4 regions of the Nonomuraea sp. NPDC049695 genome follow, and region 3 is predicted to be linked to each of the others. Evidence: riboswitches for the same ligand, from Rfam matches in the RefSeq annotation. Region 3 holds a riboswitch; each other region holds the start of a gene.

Region 1 (2,192 bases), on a different contig from region 3:
GACACCCTCGTCCACGGCGACCTCCACCCCAGGAACATCCTGCGCGCCGACCGTGAGCCATGGCTGGCCGTCGACCCCAAGGGGCACGTCGGAGACCCCGCCTACGACGGCGGCGCCCTGCTCAAGTCGCGCGCGTTGACGCTCCTCGAGGCGGATGACCCGCACAAGGCTCTCCACCGCATGCTGGACGTCTTCGCCGAGGCGGCGGAGGTCGATCGGGAACGCGTCCGGCGCTGGGCCCAGTTCCATGCCGTCCAGGCTGCGTTCTGGGGCCGCCACCACGGATTCCGCATCGCGCGCAGCGGGCCACGATTGGACTGGCTCACCGAGTTCGCGGACCGCCTGGCGGAGTCGCTCACGGAACGCCCTGCCGGTCCCCAGGTCTAGAAAAGACAAAGAGCGGGTAGTCAATCATCTATATTGCGGGGGTTTCGCGCGAATATTCGCCGGTGCTACTTGCACCTTTATATGCCATTCGAATACTTTCGTGCTACTCAGGCGTATCTGCGGCAGAACCAGACGCCGCATGGCGCCTTCCGTATTGCCCAGACCGCGCTTCACCTGCGCGAACGACTTCGCGTAGAGGTGGCGCGGCCGCCGAATCCGCGACTTCGCGGAACCGGGGACCCGCAGTTTCTCTGGGGTGAATCGGCGCGCCTCCGTACGGGGCGCCCATAGGGCACTTCCACGCCCGAACCCGTCAGCTAACCCGGTAGGCGGCATGGAAGCAAGGAGCAATCCGCCCTATGGGGAAGAACATCTTCACGGGTGCCCTGCAGACCGGAAACCTTTCCCGCCTCGCCCTGTGCATGAGCGTCGCCGTGGGCGCGGGCCTCGCCGGTACGCCGACCTTCGCGGTCCATCACCAGCCCGACACGCGAACGTCGCAATGGGGCACCGTCCAGAAGGCTCCCGGCCAGGTGGCCGCGGAGCAAGTGATCAGAATCGCCGAGTCCCAGATCGGCGTGACCGAGAACGCCGCAGGCGGCGGAACCCCGTTCCAGAGCTGGTACATGTCCTCGCCCCGGGCGGCGGAGACCGTGGCCCGCGACGGCGGCACGCCGCAGTCCTACGCCAACGCCCCGTGGTGCGCCATGTTCGTCGCCTGGGTCGGTGATAAGGCCGGCGCCCGGCCGACCATCGGGTGGGACTCCTACACCGTCACCTGGGCCAAGTGGTTCGAGGCCAACAGGCGCTGGGGCGCCGTCCCCAGGCCCGGTGCCGTCGTCTTCTTCGCCTGGCAGACGAAGAGCATCAGCGGCATCGAGCACATGGGCCTGGTCAAGCAGGACAACGGGAACGGCACGATCACCACGATCGAGGGCAACACGGACGACGGCCGGGTGGAGGAGCGGATCCGGCCCACGTCCCAGGTCGTGGGCTACGGCTATCCCCAGTACAAACCCTGACGAGCCCGTCTCCGGGGTCCGGCGGCGTCGACGTCGGATGCGGAGCCGGCCGGGCGCTGCCCATGCTGTCGGGGTTCGCCGAGGCGGTGCGGGGGTGACCCTGCCGCCCTGGCCTGCTACGGGCGGACCGCGCCGAGCAGGCGGGTACGCCAGTAGTCGTCGAGGTCGACCACCTTGATGACGTCTCCGGTCTGGGGCGCGTGGACCATCTTGCCGTTGCCGGCGTACATGCCCATATGTCCCAGGCCCTTGCTGAAGAGCAGGTCTCCGGGCTGCAGCCGGTCGAGCGGGACGCGGCGGGCGGCTCCCCAGCCCCACTGCGTCCAGGTGGTGCGGGGCAGCTCGACTCCTGCCCGGCGCCAGGCGGCCTGGGTCAGGCCGGAGCAGTCGTACGAGCCCGGCCCGGTGCCGCCGTACCGGTACGGCTTACCCACCTGGGCGAAGGCGAACTGCAGTGCTAAGCGGGCGTTGCCGGAGGCCGGGCCGGTGTACTCGATGCCGGGGCTGTTGGGGTCGCCGGTCTTGAAGGCGCCCAGCCGGCGCAGGAGCTTGGTCTGCTCCTTGACCAGCTTGTCGACCTTCGCCTTCTCGTCACTCACCTGGTCGCGCGCGGTGTCGGCCTCCGCCAGGAGGCGCTTGGCGTCGTTGCGGCGATCGCGCAGCTCCTTGGTGGCCGCGTCGTAGGCCCGGATCTTCGCCGCCCTGGCCTCGGCGATCTGCTGGAGCGAGGCCATGCTGCCCAGCAGCGCTTCCGGGTCGCCCTGGCCGATGAGCCGGCCCCAG
Region 2 (2,192 bases), on a different contig from region 3:
GCCGTCGGCCAGCGCGGCCAGCCCGTCGATCCTGCCCACCCCGGCCAGCCTGGCGGCCTCCGCGGCGGAGCCGGGAACGACGATCAGCGGTCGTACCGGCCGGCCGAGCACGCCCGATACCCGCTGTGCTGCCGCGTCGGCCCGGCGCGCGAGCTCGCTGAGCTCCCCTTCCGGAGCGTGGTGGCCGACGACGACGGAGCGCGCTCCGTGGACCAGGACCGCACCGTCACGCCACAGGTGGCGGGCCTCCTGCGGGAGGTTCGGCGCATCAGGGGTGGGGGCGGCGGAGGGAGCGAGGGCGAGGATCGCGATGGAGGCCACCGCGACCCGACGACTCATCCACCCCGACACGACGCCCGATCGTAGTCGGCCCACGGGAGACTTCAGTACAAAAGAACGAGCCCCGCCCGAAACGAGTTCGGGCGGGGGCTCGGTCAGCTGCCGGGACGGACGGCGCCGACGAAGGACGCCTTGCGCCATCTGCTCAGCTTGTCGATGCGTACCCGTTCGCCTGTCCGCGGCGAGTGGACCATCTTGCCCTTGCCGACGTACATGCCCACGTGGCCGAGCCCGCTGAAGAACATCAGGTCGCCCGGCTGGAGGTGCCGCCAGGAGATCTTGTTCTTGATGCGGACGAACTGGCTGCTCGCCACGCGCGGGATCTTCACGCCGGCCTTCTTCCAGGCGTACTGGACGAGGCCGGAGCAGTCAAACGAACCAGGGCCTGTGCCTCCGTACCGGTACGGATCACCGATCTGGTGCTTGGCCACGGCGACGGCCTTGCGGGCCTTGGACTTCTGCCGGGCGATCTTGACCGCCCTGAGCGTCGCGACTCTGGCCGACGTCGAGGTGCGGGCGGCCGTGACCGCCTTGGCCGTCGAAGCGGACGTGTTCGTCGCCGCCCGAGCCGTTGGGGCATGGAGGACCAGACCTCCGGCCGTCACGGTCATCGAGAGCGCTACGCCACTCAGGGCAAGGCGGGACAGACGGGGGTTATGCGGGGACGTAGACAGGATTTCTCCTTGTGACTTCCACGAACGCCTACCGGGTTAGCTGACGGGTTCGGGCCTGGAAGTAGCCCTACGGCGCGATTTCGCGCCGATTCACCCCTGATCCCTGGGGAACTGGGATCGCTGGGTCCCCGGCTCCGTGCCTCCTGGCTGCACGGATTCGGCAGGTCACCGCCCGATCAAGGATTCACATGGGGATGTGGGGCGGTGGCCGGCGGATCTTGAGCTGTCTCGCTTGCAAGCGGGACGACGCCAGAAGGTACGCGCAACCGTCAAAAATCGGCAAAGCGAGACATGGCCTGTAAAGATCAGATAAAGGGGGCTGTAAGGCGAAAAGCCCCTGCTGAAAGGCCAGGTTCCGTTATCGGAATGTGACACTGCTCACATTTGCTTTCACCCTGTTGTGTCAGGTCTCAAATGTCGCGTTTGTCACACTGGGATGGGAACGTTCCAAGAAGGATCTCCGGCAACGCCGGAGTCGTGGAAAGGGCGACTACGGGCGGACAGCGCCCACGAGGCCGCTGCCGTAAGAGGAGAGCTTGACGACCTTGACCACGTCCCCGGTCTGAGGCGCGTGGACGATCTGCCCGTTGCCGGCGTAAATGCTGACGTGGCCCAGTCCGTTGCTGAAGATGAGGTCGCCGGGCTGGAGGTCGTTCAAGGAGACCTTGCGGCTGGCCCCCCACGCCCACTGCTGCCACGTCGTACGCGGCAGCGACACGCCACCGGCGCGCCACGCCGCCTGGGTCAGGCCCGAGCAGTCCCAGCCGTTCGGTCCGGTGCCGCCGAAGACGTACGGCTTGCCGACCTGGGCGTAGGCGAATCGCAGGACGGCGGCGGCGTTGCCGGAGGCGGGGCCCGTGTACTTGATGCCGACGCTGCGTGGATTGCCGGGATTGTAGGCGTTCAGCTTGTCCAGCAGCTTCTTCTGCTGGCTGATCAGCTTCATGACCTCCGAGCGTTCCTTCTCGACGCCGTCCCGCTCCCTGTCGGCCGCCTCCAGCGCCTGCTCCGCCTTGTCGCGCTCCGCCTTCAGCCCGCGGTTCTCGCGATCGAACGCGGCCAGCTTCGCCGCCTCCTCCTTCGAGATCTGCCCGGCCAGTGTCAGCCCCGTCAGCAGGGCCGAGGGGTCGTCCGTGCTGATCAGGCCGGGCAAGGAGGTCGGGTCGGTGCCGAGCTTGT
Region 3 (2,192 bases):
GCACGGTGCCACTCGAGCCAGTTGTTCAGTACGGTCCGCTCGTCGCCGGTGAGCGGCGGGGGTGTCCGAGAGTCGTTCATGGGGGTTGACCTTATCTGGAGGCGGCCCGACCGAGTTCAGTTCATGGAGATGTGCACGTGGTCGTAGTGGTTCTCGGTGATACTGCCGCGGTCCGCCATGGCCCGCCAGCCCGAGCCCATGTTGATGCGCTGCTTCCAGATCACGTACTTGACGCCGAGCTTGTCCTTGTTCTCCAGCGCCCACGCCGCGATGCGGTCGCCCAGGGCGTTGTTGGCGGCCGAGGGCGTCGTGCCGCCGGTGCTCATCATGAAGTCGCAGGCCCGTCCCAGCGGGTGCTCGCCGCTGGAGCCCGAGCGGAAGCAGCCCACCTCGTACGGCAGCTTGAAGGCCTTCGCCACCTCCCCCTTCATCAGCCGCGTACGGGCCGTGATGTTGTCCGACCCCGTGGGGAGCTCCGGCGCCCAGCTGCCGTTCGCACTGCGGCCAGGACCGAACGGCACCAGGTCCTGGAGCTTCTTCTGGATGTCGTCGATGACGTCCTGGGCCTCATCGCGCTGCGCGGACACCTGCTTCGCGTCCGCGCTGATCTGTGCGGTGAGCGCGGCGGCCTGGTCGGAGGCGCTCTTCTTGTCGTCCCGGGCCTTGGCCACCCCCTGCACGACGGCCTGCTGCTCGGCCGTGAGCTGCTCCAGCAGGGCCACGCCGCCACCGTCGGCGGAGAGCAGGACGGCCGGCACCGAGGGGTCGTGGCTCTGGTAACGCATGCTGGCGATGTCGGCGACCCGCTGCTCGGCCGCGGCCAGCGTCTGCTCCGCGACAGTCAGGCGCTCCTTGGCGGCCTTGGCGGCCTGCTGCGCCTTGGCCAGCTCGACGCGCTTGAGGTTGTACGTCTCGATGAGCTTGTCGACCTTGCTGTTGAGCTGCTTGAGCTGGGCGCGAAGCTGGGTCTCCGACGGCTTGGGGGCCGCCGACGCCGCGGTCGCCGGGAGGAAGGCGACGGCGGCGGCGGTGATGAGACCGATGGCAAGAGTCACGGGGGACACCGGGGACGCAGCCGCCACGTGGAATGTTCCTCTCCCTCTGCCGGCCGGGTTAGCTGACGGGTTCGGGCGCGGAGATGCCCTACCGACACGTGGTCGGACTCACCCCAGAACTAGATGGGTCCCCGGCTCCCGGGCGACACGCCCGGGATTAGGCGCGCAACGGTCGTGACAACCGGTGCAAAAGGGATGTTAGTGGTAGATCACGAGTAATGCGACCCTAACTAGCAATCTAATAGTGATCTACTTGTGATCGAAGCATACGCGCGGCCTCCTCCGGCAGCACGTCGTTCACGAAAGCTCCCATGGCCGACTCCGACCCGGCCAGGAACTTGAGCTTGCCCGGCGCCCGTCTGATGCTGAACAGCTCGAGGTGCAGGTACGCGAGATCGCGGTCCCGCCGCACGGGCGCCTGATGCCAGGCCGAGATGTACGGCATCACGACGCCGAACAGGCCGTCGAAGGCCCGCAGCACCGAGGTGTAGAGCGGTGCGAACGCCGAGCGCTCCTCCTCCGACAGCGCGGCCAGGTCGGGCACCTGCCGGTGCGGGTAGATGTGCACCTCGTACGGCCAGCGCGCGGCGGCGGGCACGAAGGCCGTCCACAGCTCGTTGGCGGCCACCACCCGCGTCCCCTCGGCCCGCTCTGCGGCCAGCACGTCGGCGAACAGATTGCCCTTCGTGTAGCGCCTGGCGGCGTCGAGCTGGAGCTTGGTCCTGGGCGTGACGTACGGGTAGGCGTAGATCTGGCCGTGCGGGTGGGCGAGTGTGATGCCGATCTCCTCGCCCCGGTTCTCGAAGCAGAACACCTGCTCCACGCCCTCGATCCCGGACAGCTCGGCCGTACGGTCGGCCCACGCCTCCATGACGAGCTCGACCTGGTCGTCGGAGAGCCTGGAGAAGGAGGACGAGTGCTCAGAGGTGAAACAGACCACCTCGCACCTCCCCACCCCAGGACGGACCTCGCTCAACCCGCCCACGTCCTGATAGGTACCGAAATTTCCGGAGAAGGAGGGGAATCGGTTCTCGAACACCACCACGTCGTAGTCGTACGCCGGGATCTCCGACGACCGCGTGTCCGACGACGGGCAGAGCGGGCACTCGCTCGCCGATCCCGTCGGCTGGAACGTCC
Region 4 (2,192 bases), on a different contig from region 3:
TGGCCGGGGCCGCCGGCGTACGAACTGGCGCTGCTCGACCACACCCACCCGACGCTGCCCGAGGGATATCGCGTGCCGGTGCAGGGGCTGCTGCTCAACTTCGAGGTGGAGGACGTCGATGCCGAGTGGGAACGGCTCGTCGCCGGTGAAGGGCTGCGACCTGAGCTCGAACTGCGCAGCGAGGACTTCGGGCAGCGGCACTTCATCGTGGCCGACCCCAACGGCGTCCTGATCGATGTCATCACGCCCATCGCGCCCTCGAAGGCTTACGCCGACCAGTACGTCAGCGAGTGAACCGAGGCATCAAGCTGACTCATGCCGAGCCCGCCGGCTTCTGGCGGCCGCTGCTCTGCTCAGGCTGCGCGGCGGCCCAGGCCGCGCAGCTGGTCGACGGTCAGCGCGGAGACGTTCTGGTCGATGGGGGACTCGGTGTACTGGTGGATGGTCCAGGACTTCCAGTCGGCGGGCGGGGTGACCGCTCCCTTGGCCTTGCTGTAGTGGGCCACCCATAGGGGGTATTCGGCCAGGCCCTTGCCGTAGGTGTCCGCGAAGTTCCAGCCGCTGTAGAACATCGGGGTGATTCCCGTCTTGGCCTTCACGTACGACAGCCACGCCTTGGCCCAGGCGTTGACCTCGGCCACGGACTTGCCGTCGGTGGTCTCCAGGTCGAGGACCAGCAGGTCGCCGGGCTCGGCGGGCTGCGCGTTCACCACGGACAGGAAGTGCTCGGCCTCCGCGACGGGGTCGTTGCCGGGGTGGCCGTAGTGGTAGGCGCCGCGCACGATGCCCTTCTTGCCCAACTGGAGCCAGTGCCTGGCGAAGGAGGCGTCGCGGAAGCTCGTGCCTTCCGTGGCCTTGATGATGCCGAACTGGGCCTCGCTGGCGTTCCAGTCGTACAGGGGCTCGTAGTTCGAGATGTCCAGGCCGTAGGTGAGGGACCCGGTCTCAGGCTGGGCCTCGTACGTCGGGACGTGGCTGGTGGGCGCTGCGAGCGTCATGGTGGCCACGCCGGCGATGGCGGTCGTTCCGGCGAGGATCGCACCCGCGACGGCGAAGCTGACGCGCTGGGTGAGGGGATTGAGGCGATTCTTGAGGGAAATACGGGCGATTGCGGCAAGCCGAGGCTCGGGCATGACGGCATTGACTCCTTGCTTCCATGCCGCCTACCGGGTTAGCTGACGGGTTCGGGCTTGGAAGTGCCCTACGGGCGCAGGCTGGGCTGGCGTCCGATTCACCCCGAGAAGGTGGGTCCCCGGCTCCGCGAGACGCGGATTCGGCGGCCGGACACTGCCCTGGAGGGCAGCGCACGGTCCGGTCAACCAAGCGGCAACGATGCGGTGAAAGGTCGTCACATCTATGTCGCGATTAGGCAAAAGATAGACATATAGGCATAGATAGTGCAAGTAGGGCAAATCGGATTGGCCGCTGCCGGTCGCTGGACGGCACTGAAGTGCCGTGCCTGTAAGGGATGCAGGACTCGGTAAAAGATTTGGGGGTCGCCGGGCACGGACCGGCGCCGCGCCGCACGGGTCCGGCTCGGGTTTGAAATACGGTGGGGGGGTATAGTATGGTGAGAGTGTCGGAAGGGGGAGACATGGTCGGATACAGCGACAGCAAGCAGGACCAGCTGCGCCGGTTGCGTCGCATCGAAGGTCAGGTGCGCGGGTTGCAGCGGATGATCGAGGACGACAAGTACTGCATCGACGTCCTGACACAGGTGTCGGCGGCCACCAGCGCCCTGCAGTCGGTCGCCATCTCCTTGCTGGAGGATCACCTGGCCCACTGTGTGGCCGAGGCCACCGCCAAGGGCGGTCCCGAGGCTCAGGCCAAGGTCAAAGAGGCTTCCGACGCCATCGCGCGGCTCGTCCGCTCCTGACAGCACCGAACACACCGGAAAGGGTTGATCGATATGGCTACCGCCACCTACACCGTCAAGGGCATGACCTGCGGCCACTGCGTGAGCTCGGTGAAAGAAGAGGTCGGCGAGGTCGCCGGGATCACCTCGGTGGAGGTTGACCTGGCCAGCGGCCTGCTGACCGTCGAGAGCGACAGCCCCGTGGACACGGCGACGATCGTCGCGGCCGTGGAGGAAGCGGGCTACGAGGTGGCGAATCCGGCATGAACGCGGCGACCAAACTGGGTGCCTACGTGCTGGGGCTGGCCGTCGTCTTCGGCGGCGCCCTGGGCGTCGG

Evidence for each region. Region 3 has a riboswitch for cyclic di-AMP ahead of AB0J64_RS35650 (hypothetical protein). Riboswitches for the same ligand answer to the same signal wherever they lie in the genome.
Region 1: another riboswitch for cyclic di-AMP. It lies ahead of AB0J64_RS54410 (CHAP domain-containing protein); the one in region 3 lies ahead of AB0J64_RS35650 (hypothetical protein).
Region 2: another riboswitch for cyclic di-AMP. It lies ahead of AB0J64_RS14285 (C40 family peptidase); the one in region 3 lies ahead of AB0J64_RS35650 (hypothetical protein).
Region 4: another riboswitch for cyclic di-AMP. It lies ahead of AB0J64_RS27890 (GH25 family lysozyme); the one in region 3 lies ahead of AB0J64_RS35650 (hypothetical protein).

The regions. Positions count from the first base shown of each region.
Region 1 covers NZ_JBFANV010000148.1:11,960-14,151, forward strand. Annotated here, with positions in the region: gene AB0J64_RS54405 (aminoglycoside phosphotransferase family protein) at 1-387, shown strand, start outside; cyclic di-AMP (ydaO/yuaA leader) riboswitch at 586-734, shown strand; gene AB0J64_RS54410 (CHAP domain-containing protein) at 747-1,409, shown strand; gene AB0J64_RS54415 (NlpC/P60 family protein) at 1,526-2,192, opposite strand, start outside.
Region 2 covers NZ_JBFANV010000013.1:18,908-21,099, forward strand. Annotated here, with positions in the region: gene AB0J64_RS14280 (hypothetical protein) at 1-339, opposite strand, end outside; gene AB0J64_RS14285 (C40 family peptidase) at 435-950, opposite strand; cyclic di-AMP (ydaO/yuaA leader) riboswitch at 1,024-1,186, opposite strand; gene AB0J64_RS14290 (NlpC/P60 family protein) at 1,504-2,192, opposite strand, start outside.
Region 3 covers NZ_JBFANV010000053.1:66,667-68,858, reverse strand. Annotated here, with positions in the region: gene AB0J64_RS35655 (DinB family protein) at 1-80, opposite strand, end outside; gene AB0J64_RS35650 (hypothetical protein) at 117-1,055, opposite strand; cyclic di-AMP (ydaO/yuaA leader) riboswitch at 1,089-1,229, opposite strand; gene galT (galactose-1-phosphate uridylyltransferase) at 1,294-2,192, opposite strand, start outside.
Region 4 covers NZ_JBFANV010000035.1:25,478-27,669, forward strand. Annotated here, with positions in the region: gene AB0J64_RS27885 (VOC family protein) at 1-294, shown strand, start outside; gene AB0J64_RS27890 (GH25 family lysozyme) at 354-1,133, opposite strand; cyclic di-AMP (ydaO/yuaA leader) riboswitch at 1,146-1,289, opposite strand; gene AB0J64_RS27895 (metal-sensitive transcriptional regulator) at 1,595-1,876, shown strand; gene AB0J64_RS27900 (copper ion binding protein) at 1,910-2,122, shown strand; gene AB0J64_RS27905 (hypothetical protein) at 2,119-2,192, shown strand, end outside.